Regions from separate parts of the Specibacter sp. AOP5-B1-6 genome, predicted to be linked through region 1. Evidence: riboswitches for the same ligand, from Rfam matches in the RefSeq annotation. Region 1 holds a riboswitch; each other region holds the start of a gene.

Region 1 (5,819 bases):
AAACGGCCCGGCAACCAACGCCGCAACAAACGCCAGCGCCGCGGCTGACACCGAAGCAGCCCCGGAAGCTGCCGGCGTGCTGCCCGCGACTGCGGACAGCACGGAGACAGCTGCTGCCGACTCCTTGTTCGTGTCCCCGTCCGCAGGCATGTCGGCATTGTTCCTGGCACCCGATTTGAGCCTGGCCGCGCCTGCCGCAGCCACCCATGAAGACCGCGATGGCAACGAAGACGGTGCCACCGGCAAGAGCGAGGGCCACGATGGCGAACGCCACGGCCGTTCACGGGGCCGCAACCGCCGGAACCGGGGCAACGATTCCGAAGCCCCCGAGGCACAGGACGCCGGTGACAGCGCAGCTGCCGAGACGGACACTGAAGATACCGACGACGGCGTGACCTCGCGTCGCCGCCGTCGCCGCCGCCGCGGCGACCAGGACCTGGAGCTGACGGGAGGATCCGACGAGGATCCGCCCAACACCGTCACCCGGGTCCGCGCCCCACGGGCCCCCGCCGACACCGGAGCCGGCGACCCCAACCGGGTCACCAGCCTGCGCGGCTCCACCCGTCTCGAAGCGAAGAAGCAGCGCCGCCGCGACTCACGCGACTCCGGCCGCCGCCGCACCGTCATCACCGAGGCCGAGTTCCTGGCCCGCCGTGAATCAGTTGACCGTGTCATGGTGGTTCGCCAAGGCGAAGACCGGATCCAGATCGGCGTCCTGGAAGACGGCATCCTGGCCGAACACTTTGTCTCCAAGACCCAGCAGGACTCCCTCATCGGCAACGTGTACGTGGGCAAGGTCCAGAACGTGCTGCCCAGCATGGAAGCCGCCTTCGTCGACATTGGCCGCGGCCGCAACGCCGTCCTGTACGCAGGTGAGGTTGATTGGGATGCCGCAAACCTCAACGGCCAGCCGCGCCGCATCGAAAACGCCCTGAAATCGGGCGACCCGGTGCTGGTCCAGGTTTCCAAGGATCCCGTGGGCCACAAGGGTGCCCGCCTGACCAGCCAGATTTCGCTGCCCGGCCGCTACCTGGTGTTTGTGCCCGGTGGTTCCATGACAGGCATCTCACGCAAGCTGCCCGACGTCGAACGCAACCGCCTCAAGCGCGTCCTCAAGGACCACCTGCCCGAAAACGCCGGCGTCATTGTCCGCACGGCCGCCGAGGGTGCCAGCGAGGAAGAGCTCACCAACGACATCAACCGGCTGCGCGCCCAGTGGGCCGGCATCAACGAGCGGGCCTCGTCGCACAAGACGCTCGCCCGGGAAATGCTCTACGGCGAACCCGACCTGACCATCAAGGTGGTCCGTGACGTGTTCAATGAAGACTTCACCAAGCTCATCGTCTCCGGCGAGGACGCCTGGGACACCATCGAGGCCTACGTGACGTACGTGGCCCCGGACCTCCTTGACCGCCTGGAAAAGTGGACCAAGCCCGAGGACATCTTCGCCGCACATCGCATCGACGAGCAGATCAACAAGGCCCTGGAACGCAAGGTCTTCCTGCCCTCCGGCGGCTCGCTCGTCATCGACCGCACCGAGGCCATGACGGTGGTTGACGTCAACACCGGCAAGTTCACCGGTTCCGGCGGCAACCTGGAAGAAACGGTCACCAAGAACAACCTGGAAGCGGCCGAAGAAGTCGTCCGCCAGCTCCGCCTGCGTGACATCGGCGGCATCATTGTCATCGACTTCATCGACATGGTCCTGGAATCCAACCGCGACCTGGTGCTCCGGCGCCTGGTTGAATGCCTGGGCCGGGACCGCACCAAGCACCAGGTCGCCGAAGTCACCTCGCTGGGCCTCGTGCAGATGACGCGCAAGCGCATGGGCACCGGGCTCCTCGAGGTATTTGGCGAGCAGTGCCCCACGTGCGCCGGCCGCGGCATGGTCACCCACGAGATTCCCGTCGAGCACCGCCGCACGCACAGCCCCGCCGTGGAAGCTGCACAGATCCACGGTGCCAAGCCCGAACACCGCGAGAGCGAACGCACCGCCAACCGCTCAACCCGCAGCGAACGCAAGCGCAACCGCAACCGCGGCCAGCAGCAGGAAACGGAGCAGCACGACGCCGCCCCCGTCCAGGTGCCGGACGAGGCAAGCGAGGCACAAAAGGCGCAAAAGGCCCACGAAGCCCGCGCCGCCCTGGCGAACATTGCCGCGGCCGCTGCAGCCTCGCACCATGAGCACGACGGCGGACAGCCGCACAGTGCCGCCGTTGCAGAGGGTGCTGCGGCGCCTGCCGAAACGACTGAAACGGCCGACGGCGCCACGCTCACCTTTGGCGGGGAAGCCATCGAGCTCCCTCGTGGACACCGCAGCGAAAGCGGCGGCAGCGCGGAAGAACACAATGCCGACCAGGCGGCAGCGCTGGCCGGACTGGCGCAGGCGCTGGACCCGCTGGCAGCGCCCGGCCAGGACCAGCCGCACGACACCTCCGCCGAGGCAGGGGGTGACAACCGGTCACGGTCCTCACGCCGGGGACGCCGCAACCGCAGTGCACGCAGTGCGCAGGGGGGTGCGGACATGACCGTGGAGACCTCGGTTGCAACATCTGCCGGTCAGGGTTCGGCGCCGCACGTGAGTGCTGCAGCTGACATTCCAGCAGCCGCACCAGCCGTGAAACCTAGCAGTGGCCCGATCATTTTGGGTGTGGGAGTGCCGGCTTCGGAACTCTAGTTCCTGACAAGCCATGGGACAGCCCGCAGTTGTTGTCGAAGACCGTGTTTGAACGCGGTCTTCGACACCAACTGCGGGTTTTTTCTTTAACCGGCGGGGCTCGGGCTAGGGTGGAGATCGACACGGGGTGCTGCGCCATCAGGGCGGGCTGAGACAATACCCGTTGAACCTGCCCGGTTAGCACCGGCGAAGGGATGTCCCCATGAGCACCAGCACATTAAAATCTTCAAGCCGCGAAGCTGTTCCCACGGAAAATGTCGACACGGAAAATTTCGACACGGAAAATGTTGCGGGCACGCCCGCACCAGCACGGCATCCCAAGGTCGGGAACCCCGGGGTACTGCACCCCAGAATACTGAGCATTGCGGGGTCAGACCCCTCCGGGGGAGCCGGCGTCCAGGCCGACATCAAGTCCATTTCAGCCCACGGCGGTTATGCCATGGCCGCGATCACGGCCCTGACCGCCCAAAACACCCGCGGAGTGCAGGGTGTCCACGTCCCACCGGCAGATTTCCTCATCGCCCAGCTGGACGCCGTTGCCGCAGACATCACAATAGACGCGGTAAAGATTGGCATGCTGGGCACAGAAGAGGTGATGGACGCGGTCGCCGGCTGGTTGGCGCGGACCCGCCCGCCCGTCGTCGTGCTTGATCCTGTCATGGTGGCCACCAGCGGGGACGTGCTCGTGCTCCCGGCAGCACGCCGGGCCTTGCTGGCAATCATCAAAAACGCGCACTTGGTGACCCCCAACATTCCTGAGCTGGCCGTGCTGCTCGACCTGCCGGAGGCTGCCGGTTGGCAGGAAGCCGTGCGGCAGGGCAGGGAGCTGGCCGCAGCACACCACGTCCTGGTCCTCGTGAAGGGTGGTCATCTGCCGGGGGACCAGTGTCCCGATGCGCTTGTCGCACCGGATGGCACGGTCCAGGAGTTCCAGGCAGCCCGCATCGACACGGCCAACACCCACGGCACGGGATGCTCATTGTCGGCTGCGGTGGCCACGCTGCAGGTGCAAACCGGCGACTGGCAGGCAAGTGTGTCCCTGGCGAAAGAGTGGCTGGGGCGTGCACTCGAGACCTCCGCGGCGCTGCAGGTGGGCGCCGGTGCGGGACCGATCAACCATTTGCACGCACTGTGGGAGCACGCGGCGCTACGGCCAGGGGGCTTCAGCAACGAACTCTGGGAGGCATGTGAGCCGCAGCGCCGGGCCATCTTTGCCCTTGACTTCATCAAGGAACTGGCGTCAGGCACCCTGCAGGGCCACCATTTCGCCTACTACCTCGCCCAGGATGCGTTGTACCTGGGCAGCTATTCCAAGGTCCTGGCCCGGGCAAGTGCCTTGGCGCCCACCGAGGCCGAGCAGAAATTCTGGGCCGGCGGCGCCCAAAACTGCCTCGAGGTGGAAATGGTGCTGCACCGCGACTGGCTCCGCGACCACCCTGCGGGGCTGGAGCAGGGGCCGGTCACCAAACATTATGTGGACCACCTGCAGGCCGTGGCCTTCTCCGGAAGCTACGGCGAAGTCGTTGCCGCCGTGCTGCCGTGTTATTGGCTGTACGCGGAGGTGGGGCGCGTGCTGCACGCCGACTACCTCGCGTTTGCGGGGGAGCACCCCTATGGTGCCTGGCTGGCGACGTACGCCGACGATGACTTTGCGCAGGCAACGGCAACTGCCGTCAGCATCATGGATGCAGCGGCTCGGCGGGGATCGGCCCTGGAACGTGGACGCATGCGGGCGGCCTTTGCCCATTCGGCGCAGTACGAGGTGGACTTCTTTGCAGCCCCGCACAGCCAACTGGCAGGCGCGTTGTCAGGCGCGAACATCGGTGCAGGTGATTAACACCACGCGCTGTTCGCAAGGAAACGCCGCGGCACTGGCCAAAAATGGCAATAATTGGCGACAGTCGCGCTAGTGTTGATGAGTACGGTTTCAGGAACCACGCAGCGTCACCGTCGAAACAATGTTTTGGCGGCAGGGTGCAGGGGACCCGGAACCAGTCTCATTTGCTCCCGGAGGCAGAATTAGCGTATTCTTGATCTTCGGTGCTTACGCCAACACCTAGGGCAACCACTCCATGGCAGAACTCCATTGAGGTCCACGGCGTTGAGGCACATAGTATGCACCCCGCGTCTGTTCATTCTTGAACTGCGGCGCATGCGGTTGGTGGCGATCAAATCTGATCCAAGCCGGCATAAAAACTTTGTAATAAACGTCGAGAGAAGTGAGTTCCCCAGTGGTGTACGCGATTGTCCGCGCAGGCGGCCGTCAAGAAAAGGTTTCCGTAGGAGACCACGTGACCATGAACCGCGTCCCCGGTGGAGTTGGCAGCACGCTTGAGCTGCCCGCTTTGCTCTTGGTTGATGGTGACAAGCTCACCACAGCCGCGAAGGACCTGGCTAGTGTAAAGGTTACGGCTGAGAAGTTGGAGGATCTTCGCGGGCCGAAGATCGTCATCCAGAAGTTCAAGAACAAGACCGGCTACAAGAAGCGCCAGGGTCACCGTCAGGAACTGTCCAAGGTCAAGATCACCTCAATCGCTTAATTAGCGACTGCGGTTCGATCCACTTAGATACTTTTAGTAAAAAGGCAGGCATTTTCAAATGGCACATAAAAAAGGTGCGAGTTCCACTCGCAACGGTCGTGACTCCAACGCTCAGTACCTGGGCGTAAAGCGCTTCGGCGGTCAAGTTGTCAAGGCTGGCGAAATCATCGTCCGCCAGCGCGGCACCCACTTCCACCCCGGTGAGGGTGTTGGTCGTGGCAAGGATGACACGCTGTTCGCATTGGACGCAGGCGCAGTCGAGTTCGGTCAGCGTCGCGGACGTCGCGTCGTGAACATCGTTGCAGCTGCGGTCTAATACCAAAGCTTTTCCAGTGGAGCGGGCCGCATGGCTCGCTCCACTGGCTTTTAACACAGCGTTTCAGTCAGTTTTTCCCACCGGCCGGCATCAGGCCTTGGTCCCCCACGGGACTAGAATTAGTGCGAAACAGCAAGTTTCTACTCAAGGAGATTTCATTGGCCAGCTTCGTTGACCGGGTTGTTCTGCAGGTATCCGGCGGGACTGGCGGCCACGGCTGCGTCTCGGTTCACAGTGAAAAGTTCAAACCGTTGGGCGGGCCCGACGGCGGCAAGGGCGGCGATGG
Region 2 (5,819 bases), on a different contig from region 1:
TCGGTCAGGCGGAGTGCAAGTTTGCCACGAACATGACGAGTCTGTACTCGTGCGAGTGCTTCCGCAGCCTCATCAAACGGATAGACATGCTCGATCTCGAGGTGAAGCGCGCCGCTGAGAACATCACTCATCATCTGTTGGAGGTCGCCGCTAACATCTGACTGGTAGTCCACCATCGCCACCGTGACAGCCCGCTCGGTTTCCACATGGTCCCCGGAAACGGTGATGATGATACCGCCGTCCCTGACCGCAGGCAGGCATTCTGAGCTCGTGCCGGGCTGTACCGCTATGGCAGCATCGACTCCGGCAGGCATCCAACCCCGGATATCGTCGGTCCACCCGTGGTCGTGATAGTCGACCGTGAGCTCTGCGCCGAGTGAACGGATGAAGTCATGATTGTGCGCCGAAGCCGAGGCGCCAACGCGCCATCCCCGTCGCCGTGCGACCTGCAGGGCCAAGGTCCCGATGGCTCCGGAGCCGCCTGCTATGAAGATGGAGGCGCCGTCGGGCAGATGTCCGAGTGCGGAGAACGCTCGAAGTGTCGTGTTGCCCGCCACCGGCAAGCCCGCGGCCCGGACGAAGTCGAGTTCGGCGGGCATCGGAAGGATCAGCGACCGGGAATCGACGATCGCGTACTCGGCCCACGTTCCACCCTTTGGCTGCATTGAGCTGACGAAAGCAATCCGGTCGCCAATCCGGTAGTCTGCAACGCCGGCGCCTACCTCGGCAACGATCCCGGCGCCCTCGATCCCGATCGGGAAAAGTGGGCCGGCGTTCGGCGGAAGGAAGTATGAGTCGTGGATCCCCACCCCGACCGCGCATAGTCGCACCAGCAGTTCATCCGGGCCGGTCAGGGGCTTATCCGCCTCGACTGAACGGATGCTGCCCGCTTCGGGATCTGACACGACGAAGGCTTTCACGGTTCCACCATGTTCAATCGGCATCTTGACCATGGGGCCAGCATGTCCAGGACTTCCTTTTCCACTGCCCCAGCCATGTTTCGCAGACTAAACTGCCGCAGGCAATCCAGTCCGCTGAAGAAACAACCGCCCTGCGAAGCCTTCCTCCGATTCCATGCCAACAGCAAGTCACGGACAACCCCACGGCGGGCCCATCGGGGCGCCCTGTCCCAGCGCACTGGACCGTGCAACGCTGCAGGCATCGACGTTGTCATGCTTCAACCGTAGCCAATGGCATCCGGTGGGTCCACGTGCATGGACGAAGGGGCAGCCGCAATGGGTGCCACACACGATGTGGGCGCTGCATTCGCTGGACGGCGCGGTCAATAAGTGGAACATGGCTTCGGCGCCATTGACCGCCCATTCAACCCGGTGGGCCGGCTTTCGCAAGCGCAGCCGGCCCTGCCGTTTTATGGTAAACCCGAACGGGGGAAACAGGGCCGGCCGCATCAAGGACACTTCGTTCGACGACGCGGTCCAGAAGAAATCGCCGCGCCCGGTCGTTGCGTCGATGAAACACTGAATTTCTCCTTGACGTCCCAAGTTGTTTCGAAAGGTACCACCATGACAGGCGAAGAACACGGAAACACCCATCCCGGCACCCCGGCCCAGGCGTGGGCCACCCTGATGGAGGGAAATATGCGGTTTGTGGAGAGCCTTGCCTCCCACCCCAACCAGGATGCTGCCCGCCGGGCTTCCCTGATGAACGGGCAACATCCGTTTGTGACGATTTTCGGTTGCTCAGACTCCCGCCTGGCCGCAGAGATCATCTTCGACATGGGCCTGGGCGACGCCTTTGTGGTCCGCACCGCCGGCCACGTTATCGACAACACCGCACTTGGTTCGATCGAGTTCGGCGAGGAGTACCTGGACGTGCCGCTTATTGTGGTGCTCGGCCACGACAGTTGCGGAGCCGTCACCGCCACGAAGGACTCTGTGGAAACCGGCAGCATGCCGGCCGGGCATGTCCGGGGTATCGTTGAGCTCATCACCCCGTCCGTGCTGGCTGCCCTGCGCGCCGACAGTGCAAGCACTGTGAATTCGATGGTGGCCGAGCATGTGAAGCAGACGGCCGCCCGCCTGCTGGAGGAATCCCCCATCGTCGCCGGCGCCGTGGCCAGCGGAAAAACAGCCGTGGTGGGGCTTAGCTACCACCTCAACGATGGCCGGGCGGAACTGGTCCACAGCAGTGGAGCCATCGACGCCTGAGCAGCCGCATCATTAATCCAGACACGGTGGACCAGGACATGCCTGCTCATCTGATGGCGGCACCGCAGGTAACGACCGTGTGGCTGGTGGCGGGGGAGCGCCATTGACTGGGGTATTTATTGTGCCGCCTGCGCTGCATCCGGGAGCGGAACCTGCAGCATCTGCGTACCCAACAGTTGGTGCTTTCGCCCGACTCGGGGTCCAAACCTTTGTCACATAAGATTGCGTTGCGCCGGGGACAAGCTCGCCGGGATAGGCTGAAGCCGCAATTCAAACACGACAGGGGAGCGTCCACCCGCTATTGGGTGTCGACGCTGAGAGTGCGGTTCGCTGCAGACCCTCGAACCTGCTCCGGCTAGTACCGGCGAAGGGAGTCGAGTTCTCTTCGGCTGCGCGGAAATACCGACGCATCCGCCCCTCCTGCAAAGGAGGAAACATGAGCAAGACATTCGCAGGCGGCAATGCCGCCCTGCAAAACGAACACAGCATGCACAACGGCCAAGGGGCCCGCAAACGCACATGGCGGGTGGTGGACATTGTGGTGGCCTCGGTCCTCAGTGTCGCCGCGGGTGTCATCTTCTGGTTATGGTCCGCCGGATACGGGTTCATCAGTGCACTTTTTGTCGCTTTCCCGCCCGGGGGAGCCCTATACGGTGGCGGCTGGTTGATTGCCGGAGTGCTGGGTGGACTCGTGATCCGCAAGCCCGGGGCCGCCTTGTATTGTGAGGTGGTTGCAGCATGTGTTGAGGCGTTGATGGGCACCCACTTTGGCTTCACCGTGCTGCTCTCGGGCCTGGTCCAGGGGCTCGGTGCGGAATTGGGCTTTGCGTTGTTCCGCTACCGCCAATTCAATCTGCCGGTGGCCCTGCTGGCCGGGTTGCTGGCGGGTCTGGCGCTGGGCCTGAACGGTGCCCTGGTGTACAACGTTGCCTGGGCCGTTGAGTGGAAGGCCGTCTACATAGTCCTTGCCATGATCTCCGGTGCAATCATTGCCGGCGTGTTGCCCTGGCTGGCAGTGCGCGGACTGGGCCGAACGGGAGCCCTTGCCAACCTGCCCTCACGAAACGCCGCCATCGAACGGGCGCTTTAACACCGGGGCGGCCGCATACTGGGCCACGCACCCACGGCACGGCAGTCGGAGGCGCCCCAATCAGTTGAAGGTGGGCGAGAGGACCTGGCACCGACACGGGGTGCCCGTCGCAGGGCTGTGTGGTGGGCGTGTTGGTCGAGATTCACGCCGATTTCTTTCCTTCAACGGTGCTGGCCAGCCCCACGGCAGGCGCCACCTCGTGGGCTGGCTTTGGCACCAATTTTCCGGCACCGTTCGTGCGGCCTAAATACCTTCAAGTCCGACGTCGAGGCCCGCATTGCCATGGCGGGCCTTGGCCCGGCGGAGGGACCGCTTGCCCAGCTGCGGCGCTTTGTCCAGCGGGTGTTCAGCGGCTGGGAACTGGACGGCTCGTGCCTGCCACGGTGCCGGCGTCGGACTTCACCCCACGGTGCGCCAACGCCTGGGTCGCTTGGCTGCCGGGGGAGGGTGCACGGCCATGGTGGGAACGGCGGAACAGGGCGGCGATGAAATGCTGAGGGGGTCGCGGGAATGCAGCGCCGGCGGCTGGTTTAAGCCCCGCCAAGCCTGCTGGTGATGAGGTGGGCTGTTTGTGCGCAGGCCGCGCCAAGGGTTGCCAGGCGTTCCGGTGAGACGCGGAATCGTGGGGCCGGGATCAGCACCGCGGCCACCAGGTTGCCGCGGTGGTCGTACACGGGTGCGGATACGCCCACCTCATCCAGCGATGATTCCCCGTAGTTTGTGGCATAGCCGCGCTCGGCAGAGTCGGAGAGCCGGAGCAGATACGCTTCAATGCCTGCTTCGTCGACTCCGGCAAAGGAGATTGCGCCGTTGAGGATGAGTTCACGCACCCGCGCTTCCGGTTCCAGGCTCAGGAAAACCTGCACCGAGGCACTCATGGCGTCGCGGTACAGGGCACCGAGGGGTGTGGTGTGCTTGACCTGCTGGGGGCTGGCAATTTGTTCCACGCACATGGCTTCGCTGCCGTTCCACACCATCAGGGCACTGGTCTCGGCCGTCCGCTCCGTGAGCTGGCGCAGCAGCGGGTACGCCACTTTCCGCTCTTCCAGTTCGGCCAGCAGGGGCCCGGCCACCGCGATCAGGCCCAGCCCCAGCTTGTAGCGGCGCGAGCTTGAGTCACGCTCCACGAGGTCTTCCTGCTCCAGGGTGGCCAGGATCCGAGACACCGTGCTTTTGTGCATGCCGACGCGCAGGGCAATCTCCGTGACTCCCAACAGCGGCTCGTCGGCGGAAAAACAGCGCAGGACCGCGATGGCATTCACGATCACCGATGTGCCGCGGGCGTCAGGGGCTGTGGTGGCGCCGTCGGGCGTGTTCGCTGTAGTCGTCATGGTCACCATCTTTCCCTATTGCGGTCGTGTTGTGGACAAATGCGGCTGCGGCGGCACGGGCCGCCGCAGCCTGCGGGCTTACGCGCCGATGATGTTGTGTTCCGGGCCGAACGAGAACTTCGTGATGTTCTCGGCGCCGTCTTCACCGACCACCAGGATGTCGTGCTCGCGGTAGCCGCCCGCGCCGGGCTGGCCGTCCAGAACGGTGATCATCGGCTCCATGGAGACGACCATGCCCGGTTCCAGCACGGTGTCGATGTCCTCACGCAGTTCCAGTCCGGCTTCGCGGCCGTAGTAGTGCGACAGGACTCCGAAGGAGTGTCCATAGCCGAAGGTGCGGTTCGCGAGCAACCCGCGGTCCACGTAGATCTCGTTGAGCTCGGCGGCGATGTCCTTGCAGACGGCGCCGGGCTTGATCAGTTCCAGCCCGCGGCGGTGGACCTCAACGTTGACGTTCCACAACTCCAGCGAGCGGGCATCGGGCTCGCCCAGGAACAAGGTGCGCTCCAGCGCCGTGTAGTAGCCGCTGGTCATCGGGAAGCAGTTCAGCGACAGAATATCGTGTTCGGCCAGCTTGCGCGTGGTGGCCCAGTTGTGCGCGCCGTCGGTGTTGATGCCGGACTGGAACCACACCCAGGTGTCACGGATTTCCGAGTTGGGGAACGTCCGGGCGATCTCGTGCACCATCGCCTCGGTGCCGATCAAGGCCACCTCGTACTCGGTGATGCCGGGACGGATCGCGTTGCGGATGGCTTCGCCGCCGAGGTCGCCGATGCGGGCACCGTGCTTGATGACTACGATTTCCTCCGCCGACTTGATCATGCGCTGGCGCATGGCGTCCTGGGACACGTCAACCAAGATGGCGCCGTCGAACGCGGCCTGGATCTTGTTGCGGTTCTCCAACGGCAGGGAGTCGTCCTCCACGCCGATGCAGCGGACCTTGACCCCGCGGGTGCGCAGGGATTCCTGGATGGCGAAGATGTAGTTGTCCCGGCGCCAGTCCGTGTAGACGATGTTGTCTCCGAAACCGCGGCGCCACGGCATGCCGGCGTCGATGTTCGCGGTGACGGTGACGGTGTCGTCCTTCGTCACCACCATGGCATAGGAGCGGCCGAAAGAGGTGAACAGGAAGTCTGAGTAGTACTTGATGCCGTGGTAGCTGGTTAGGACGACGGCGTCCAGATCCTTCGCTGCCATGATCGTGCGCAGGCCGGCGAGGCGGCGCTCCAT
Region 3 (5,819 bases), on a different contig from region 1:
CTCCGTGACAAAGGCCGTGGAGTCCTACAACGCCGAGCACTTTTACATCTGGGACAATCTTCCGGTCAATGACGGCCAGCGCGGGCGCTTGTTCCTGAACCCGGTGGAAGGCCGCGACCCCAACCTTTACAAGCACATCGACGGCATCACCTCAAACCCCATGATCGAGGCCTATGCCTCCATGATCGCCCTGGCGGGGTTTGGTGATTATTCGTGGAACAGCCCGGCCTACGATGCGGCATCCACGCAGTCCGCGGTCATCTCCGAACTTGCCGGGAATGACGCTGCTGTCCGCACGTCACTTGAAACGTTTGTTGACTTGAATCAGAGCTGGAAGCCGTACCGCCCCAGCTCCAAGACCGCGCCGGCACTGACCGCCGACGTCGCCGCGTTCTGGAGTGCTTTCGACGCGGGCGATGCGGCAGGCATGCAGCCGCTGCAGGACCGCCTGACGATCATCAAAGCCGGGCCGGAGGTCCTGGCCGCCATGGACATGGCCGGGTTCTACGACGATTCCAAGCCGTGGATTGACGCGGCAGCGCACTGGGCGACTGCCATGGAGGAGCAAATCACCATGCTGGAGGCCGCCAAGGCAGGCAATGGTGTTGCGGCCACGGATGCGGCCCTTGCAGCCAACGCAGAAATGGTGCTGGCCAAGCTTCCAACCGTGCCGGACGTGGGGCCAAACAACATTGGCATCACCCCCAATGTCATCATCCCTTCCGTGGGTGACGGCCTTTTTGAAATCTTCACGGCCGCAGCACAAAAACGTTACGACGAGTGGCTGGGACTGACGCCCGTCGCCTCCTCCAACCCCTTCGCGGCCACGGCAGCATCATCGCTGACCACATACCAGAACTACGCCCCGGCACGGATGGTCGACGGCGATGCCGGCAGTCTGTGGTGGTCCAGCGCCCCTCCCGAAACCGGCTCAAGTGTCACCATTGATTTGGGGGAGATGAAAGAGGTTGGCAAGGTCTTGATCCGTCAGGCCGACTCCGACACCAGCGCCGGCGACATGTTTTACCACGCACGCGTCGAGTACTCGGCAGACGGTGCGGCGTGGACCGCTGCCGGCACCTTCGACAGCACGCCGCGGATCGAGCACAGCTTCGACAAGCCGGTCAGCGCCCGCTACATCCGCATAGTTGCTACGGCGCCGAACCCCGGTGGTCAGTGGGTGAAAATCCGCGAATTCCAGGCTCTGGAAGCAACGGAGAAGTTGAGCACCGACTTGACCGGCGCCCACGGGACCGGTGCGGAAAATGCCTTTGACGCCACTGTTTCCACCGCATTTGAAGCCGCCACGGCAGCCGTTACAGGGTCTCACCTGACCCACACCCTGGATGCGCCCGAGGCGATGAAGTCGGTGGCTGTAGTTGGCCACATCGCCGGTGACCTGCAGGTGAAGAACGACGGCGAATGGGTCACCCTGGGAGCCCTCGACCCGTCGGTGGGTTTCCAGGAAGCAGTCCTGACCCAGGAAACCATCTCCGGTGTCCGCATCCTGTTCACCCCGGCGGAAACGCGGGCCGTCGCTGTCGGCCCCATCGTGCATGAACTGGGCCTGCGCGCCACCGGACCAGTCGGCGACGGACCATACGTGGGTGAAACCATTGAACCAACACCAACACCAGCACCGACTCCCACGGAGACCGAGTCCCCGGAGCCAAGCGAAACGGCTTCGCCGGAACCGACCGCCACGGGAACTGCAGCACCCGCACCAACGGCAACTGTTGCGCCGTCGGCCACCTCAAGCGCGGGCGCCAGTGACACGCCAGCACCGGGGCCCGCAGCAACAACGGGTGACGCGGCAATGCCAGGCTCCACAGCAACAGCAACAGCAATTGCCAGTGGCAGTGCCAGTGACAGGCCCAGCGGAGCAGCCACGGTCCGGGCCGACAATAACGGCGGCTATCTCGCCAATACCGGCTTCAACGTCGGCGCAGCCGGGGTGATCGCGTTGCTCCTCATGCTCGGCGGATTGATCCTGGCCCGCCGCCGCAGGGCACGCCAGCACTAGAAACGCCCCGGCGCAGCTGCTGCAGTGCCCCGTGATCGGCGCGGGGAAAGCCGATGCACGGCATTGGGAGCATGAAGCATTGCGGGAGTCCACTTCGTCGGGTGGGCTCCCGCAAAGCTTTGTGCCGCAGAGCATTGGCCCCGGGAACGCGGCGGGGGTAAACTAAAGCCGCAATTCAAACACGACAGGGGAGCGTCCACCCGGCTTGGGTATCGGCGCTGAGAGTGCGGTTCGCCGCAGACCCTCGAACCTGCTCCGGTTAGTACCGGCGAAGGGAGTCGAGTTCTCTTCGGCTGCGCGGAAATACCGCCGCATCCGCCCCTCCTGCAAAGGAGGAATCATGAACAAATCATTCGCGGGCGAAAACGCCGCGCAACAAAACAAGCAAAACAACCCAGCGGCACGGAAAAGCACGTGGCGGGTGGTCGACATCGTTGTGGTGTCGGTCCTGGGCGTGGCCGTGGGCGTCATCTTCTGGCTGTGGTCCGCCGGATACGGCCTGATCAGCGCCTTCACCGTCGCCTTCCCACCCATCAGTGCACTGTACGGCGGAGGATGGCTGATCGCCGGCGTGCTGGGCGGACTGGTGATTCGCAAACCAGGCGCCGCACTGTACTGCGAACTGATCGCGGCCAGCGTCGAGGGGCTGCTGGGCACCCACTTTGGTTTCACCGTGCTGCTCTCAGGCCTCGTGCAGGGACTTGGTGCGGAGCTGGGCTTCGCACTCTTCCGCTACCGCAAGTTCACGCTGCCGGTGTCGCTGCTGGCGGGCGCGTTGTCCGGCCTGGCCCTGGGCCTGAACGACAACCTGGTGTACAACGTGGCTTGGGCCATTGAATGGAAAGCCGTTTACCTTGTCCTGGCCATGATCTCCGGCGCCGCCATTGCCGGCCTGGTGTCCTGGCTGGCCGTCCGCGGCCTGGCCCGGACGGGAGCCCTGGCGAACCTGCCCTCGCGAGGAGCCGCCACCGAGAGGGCGGTCTAGCCTTGGCACCAACGCAGCACCCGGCCGCCCCGGCCCGGATCACCGCAAACGGGTGGGGCTGGCAGCATTCGGGCCGCAGCGACCGTGCGGTGCAGGGCCTGGACTTGGACATCGCACCGGGGGAGCGTGTGCTCCTGCTGGGCCCCTCCGGAGCGGGCAAGTCCACGCTCCTGCACGCGCTCGCCGGCGTGCTCGGCGACGACGAGGACGCCAACGAAATCGGCGAGCTGCGCATTGATGGCCGTCCCGTGACGGAATCCCGTGGCCGGGCGGGCCTCATGCAGCAGGATCCGGACGCCCAGGTGGTGCTCTCACGAGTAGGTGACGACGTTGCCTTCGGCGCCGAAAACCTGGCCGTCCCGCGCGATGAAATCTGGGGCAGGGTGCATGCTGCCCTCGAATCGGTGGGACTCGAGCTGCCCCTGGACCACCCCAGCTCCGCGCTCTCCGGCGGACAAAAGCAGCGGCTGGGCCTGGCCGGCATGCTGGCCATGCGCCCCGGACTGCTGCTGCTGGACGAACCCACCGCCAACTTGGACCCCGCCGGGGTTGTGGAGGTCCGCGACGCCGTGCGCCGCAGCCTCGACGAAACCGGCGCCACCCTGGTGGTTGTCGAGCACAGGGTTTCCGTGTGGCTCGATGTCGTGGACAGGATCGTGGTCCTGGCCCCCGACAGGCTGGGCGCACCCGGTGGCGTGCTCTTCGACGGGCCGCCGGACACGGTCCTGGCGCAAAGCCGTGAACTGTTGGCCGGAGCTGGAATTTGGGTCCCCGGGCACGTCCCCCACGTCCGCCCGCGCAGCAACGCCGGCCCGCACCGGCCAATGGACGACGCCGGGACCAGCCTGCTGCTTGAAGCGACGGCTCTCGCTGTCTCCCGCACCAAGGGCAGGCGCGGGCACCCGGCAGTGCCTGCCGCCGTCGTTCCTTCCGTGCAGGTCAAGGCCGGGGAAGCCCTGAGTGTCACCGGCCCCAACGGCTCAGGGAAATCAACGCTGGCACTGACCCTGGGGGGCCTGCTCCGGCCCGTGGGCGGGGAACTGGCGGCCACGGCGGCGTTGTCGCGCGGGGCCGGACCATCACCGTTGAAATGGCGGGGGCGTGAACTGATCAACCGGATCGGCACGGTGTTCCAGGAACCGGAGCACCAATTCATTGCCGCCAGTGTCCGCGACGAGCTGATGTTTGCGCCCAAGCTGCTGGGCCGGGGCACCGAAGCAGTGGATGAGCTGCTGGTGCGGCTGCGGCTCGAACACCTGGCCGGGGCGAATCCGTTTACACTGTCCGGCGGGGAGAAGCGGCGGCTGTCGGTGGCGACGGTGCTTGCGGCAAGTCCGCAGGTGCTGGTGCTGGACGAACCCACGTTCGGCCAGGATGCAAACACCTGGGCGGAACTGGCGTCACTGCTGACGGAGCTGTTGGATGCCGGCACGGCCGTGGTCTCCGTGACCCACGACGCCGCGTTCAGTGCCGTGCTGGGCGGGGACCGGCTGGTCCTCGGCGACCCCGTCCCCGAACCTGCCACCCCCGAAAAAGGCAGGCAGCCGGGCGCAGCGGTGCAGGGGGTGCGTCGATGAGCGTCGACATCATCGCCACGCCGCGCTCGCGGGCCTGGCTGGCCGGAGCCAATCCGCTGGCAAAGCTGGGTGCCGGCATGGCCGTCACGATCGCGCTGCTGATCAGCGTCGACTGGGTGTCGGCAACCGTGGCCCTGGTGCTTGAATGTGCGCTGCTCCCGCTGGCCGGATTGAGCGCCCGGATGCTGCTGCTGCGGGGCTGGCCGATCCTGTTCGCTGCGATTGTGGGCGGTTACGGAACGGCGCTTTTGGCCCCTAAAACGGGAGAGCTGCTGCTCGCGCTGGGACCTGTCACGTTCACCACCGGCTCGCTGGAGGCGGGCGTGGCCATTGCCCTGCGTGGCCTGGCCATCGCCCTTCCCGGCATTATTGTGCTGGCCTCCACCGACCCCACCGACCTGGCCGATGCGCTGGCACAAAGACTGCGGCTGCCGCACCGCTTCGTACTCGGCGCGCTGGCGGCCATGCGGCTGGTCGGCCTGCTTGTGGCGGAATGGCAGACCCTGGGCATGGCCCGTCGGGCCCGCGGCGTGGGCGGGGAACCTGGGCTGTTCCGTGGGATTAAAGCCCAGCTGGGCCAGGCCATGGCACTGCTGGTGCAGGCCGTGCGGCGGGCGTCGCGGCTGGCCGTCACCATGGAGGCCAAGGGGTTTGGTGCGGGCCCGCGCACGTGGGCGCGTGAGTCCACCTTCACGAGACGTGACGCGTGGGTGGTGGCCGGGGGACTGGTGGTCACGGCAGCAGCGGTGAGTGCCGCCGTCGTGCTTGGCACCTGGAATCCGGTGTTTGGCTAGCTTCACGGGTGGCCTGCTTCCCGTATGGCAGTGGCCCGCCCCGGCGCACGCAAGGTGCGCGGGGGCGGGCCATGGTGTTTCCGGGCATGATTCCATGACGGCAAAATATGTGACCCGCCTCATGCTTGACACGTGTTAGGTTCGTCTGTCATGCTTCCTAACACGAGTTAGGTAGTTGCAAGGAGGCAACATGAGTGACGTAACAAGACGGGCCATGATGGGACTGCTCGGTGTGGGCGCCGTCGGTGCCGTCGGGGCGAGCTGGCCCAGACTGACAGGAGCGGACATCCCCGGGCGGGGATCGCAGTCGCTCAATGTTGCCATTCTCGGCAATGCCCAGGACGCCGCCAGCCGGACCAAGCTGGTGCAGGCATTCTCCGCGGCCCATCCAAACATCAAGGTGCGGATCCAGGCCATCCAGGGCGCCGACTGGGGGGACT

What was found. A riboswitch is a leader RNA that binds a small molecule or an ion and turns the genes downstream of it on or off. The one in region 1 is predicted to bind thiamine pyrophosphate.
Region 2: it holds a riboswitch for thiamine pyrophosphate, as region 1 does, so the genes downstream of both, ACT3TS_RS18470 (ECF transporter S component) here and ACT3TS_RS05885 (bifunctional hydroxymethylpyrimidine kinase/phosphomethylpyrimidine kinase) in region 1, are expected to answer to the same signal.
Region 3: it holds a riboswitch for thiamine pyrophosphate, as region 1 does, so the genes downstream of both, ACT3TS_RS10660 (ECF transporter S component) here and ACT3TS_RS05885 (bifunctional hydroxymethylpyrimidine kinase/phosphomethylpyrimidine kinase) in region 1, are expected to answer to the same signal.

What each region holds. Positions count from the first base shown of each region.
Region 1 is NZ_JBQSVT010000008.1:75,303-81,121, reverse strand. It holds gene ACT3TS_RS05890 (Rne/Rng family ribonuclease) at 1-2,677, shown strand, start outside; TPP riboswitch at 2,791-2,889, shown strand; gene ACT3TS_RS05885 (bifunctional hydroxymethylpyrimidine kinase/phosphomethylpyrimidine kinase) at 2,880-4,514, shown strand; gene rplU (50S ribosomal protein L21) at 4,909-5,217, shown strand; gene rpmA (50S ribosomal protein L27) at 5,276-5,533, shown strand; gene obgE (GTPase ObgE) at 5,692-5,819, shown strand, end outside.
Region 2 is NZ_JBQSVT010000059.1:10,005-15,823, forward strand. It holds gene ACT3TS_RS18455 (NADP-dependent oxidoreductase) at 1-953, opposite strand, end outside; gene ACT3TS_RS18460 (hypothetical protein) at 1,240-1,482, shown strand; gene ACT3TS_RS18465 (carbonic anhydrase) at 1,524-2,168, shown strand; TPP riboswitch at 2,440-2,558, shown strand; gene ACT3TS_RS18470 (ECF transporter S component) at 2,656-3,258, shown strand; gene ACT3TS_RS18475 (IclR family transcriptional regulator) at 3,789-4,598, opposite strand; gene ACT3TS_RS18480 (aminopeptidase P family protein) at 4,668-5,819, opposite strand, start outside.
Region 3 is NZ_JBQSVT010000017.1:43,361-49,179, forward strand. It holds gene ACT3TS_RS10655 (beta-N-acetylglucosaminidase domain-containing protein) at 1-2,023, shown strand, start outside; TPP riboswitch at 2,200-2,317, shown strand; gene ACT3TS_RS10660 (ECF transporter S component) at 2,364-3,008, shown strand; gene ACT3TS_RS10665 (ABC transporter ATP-binding protein) at 3,011-4,585, shown strand; gene ACT3TS_RS10670 (energy-coupling factor transporter transmembrane component T family protein) at 4,582-5,379, shown strand; gene ACT3TS_RS10675 (extracellular solute-binding protein) at 5,570-5,819, shown strand, end outside.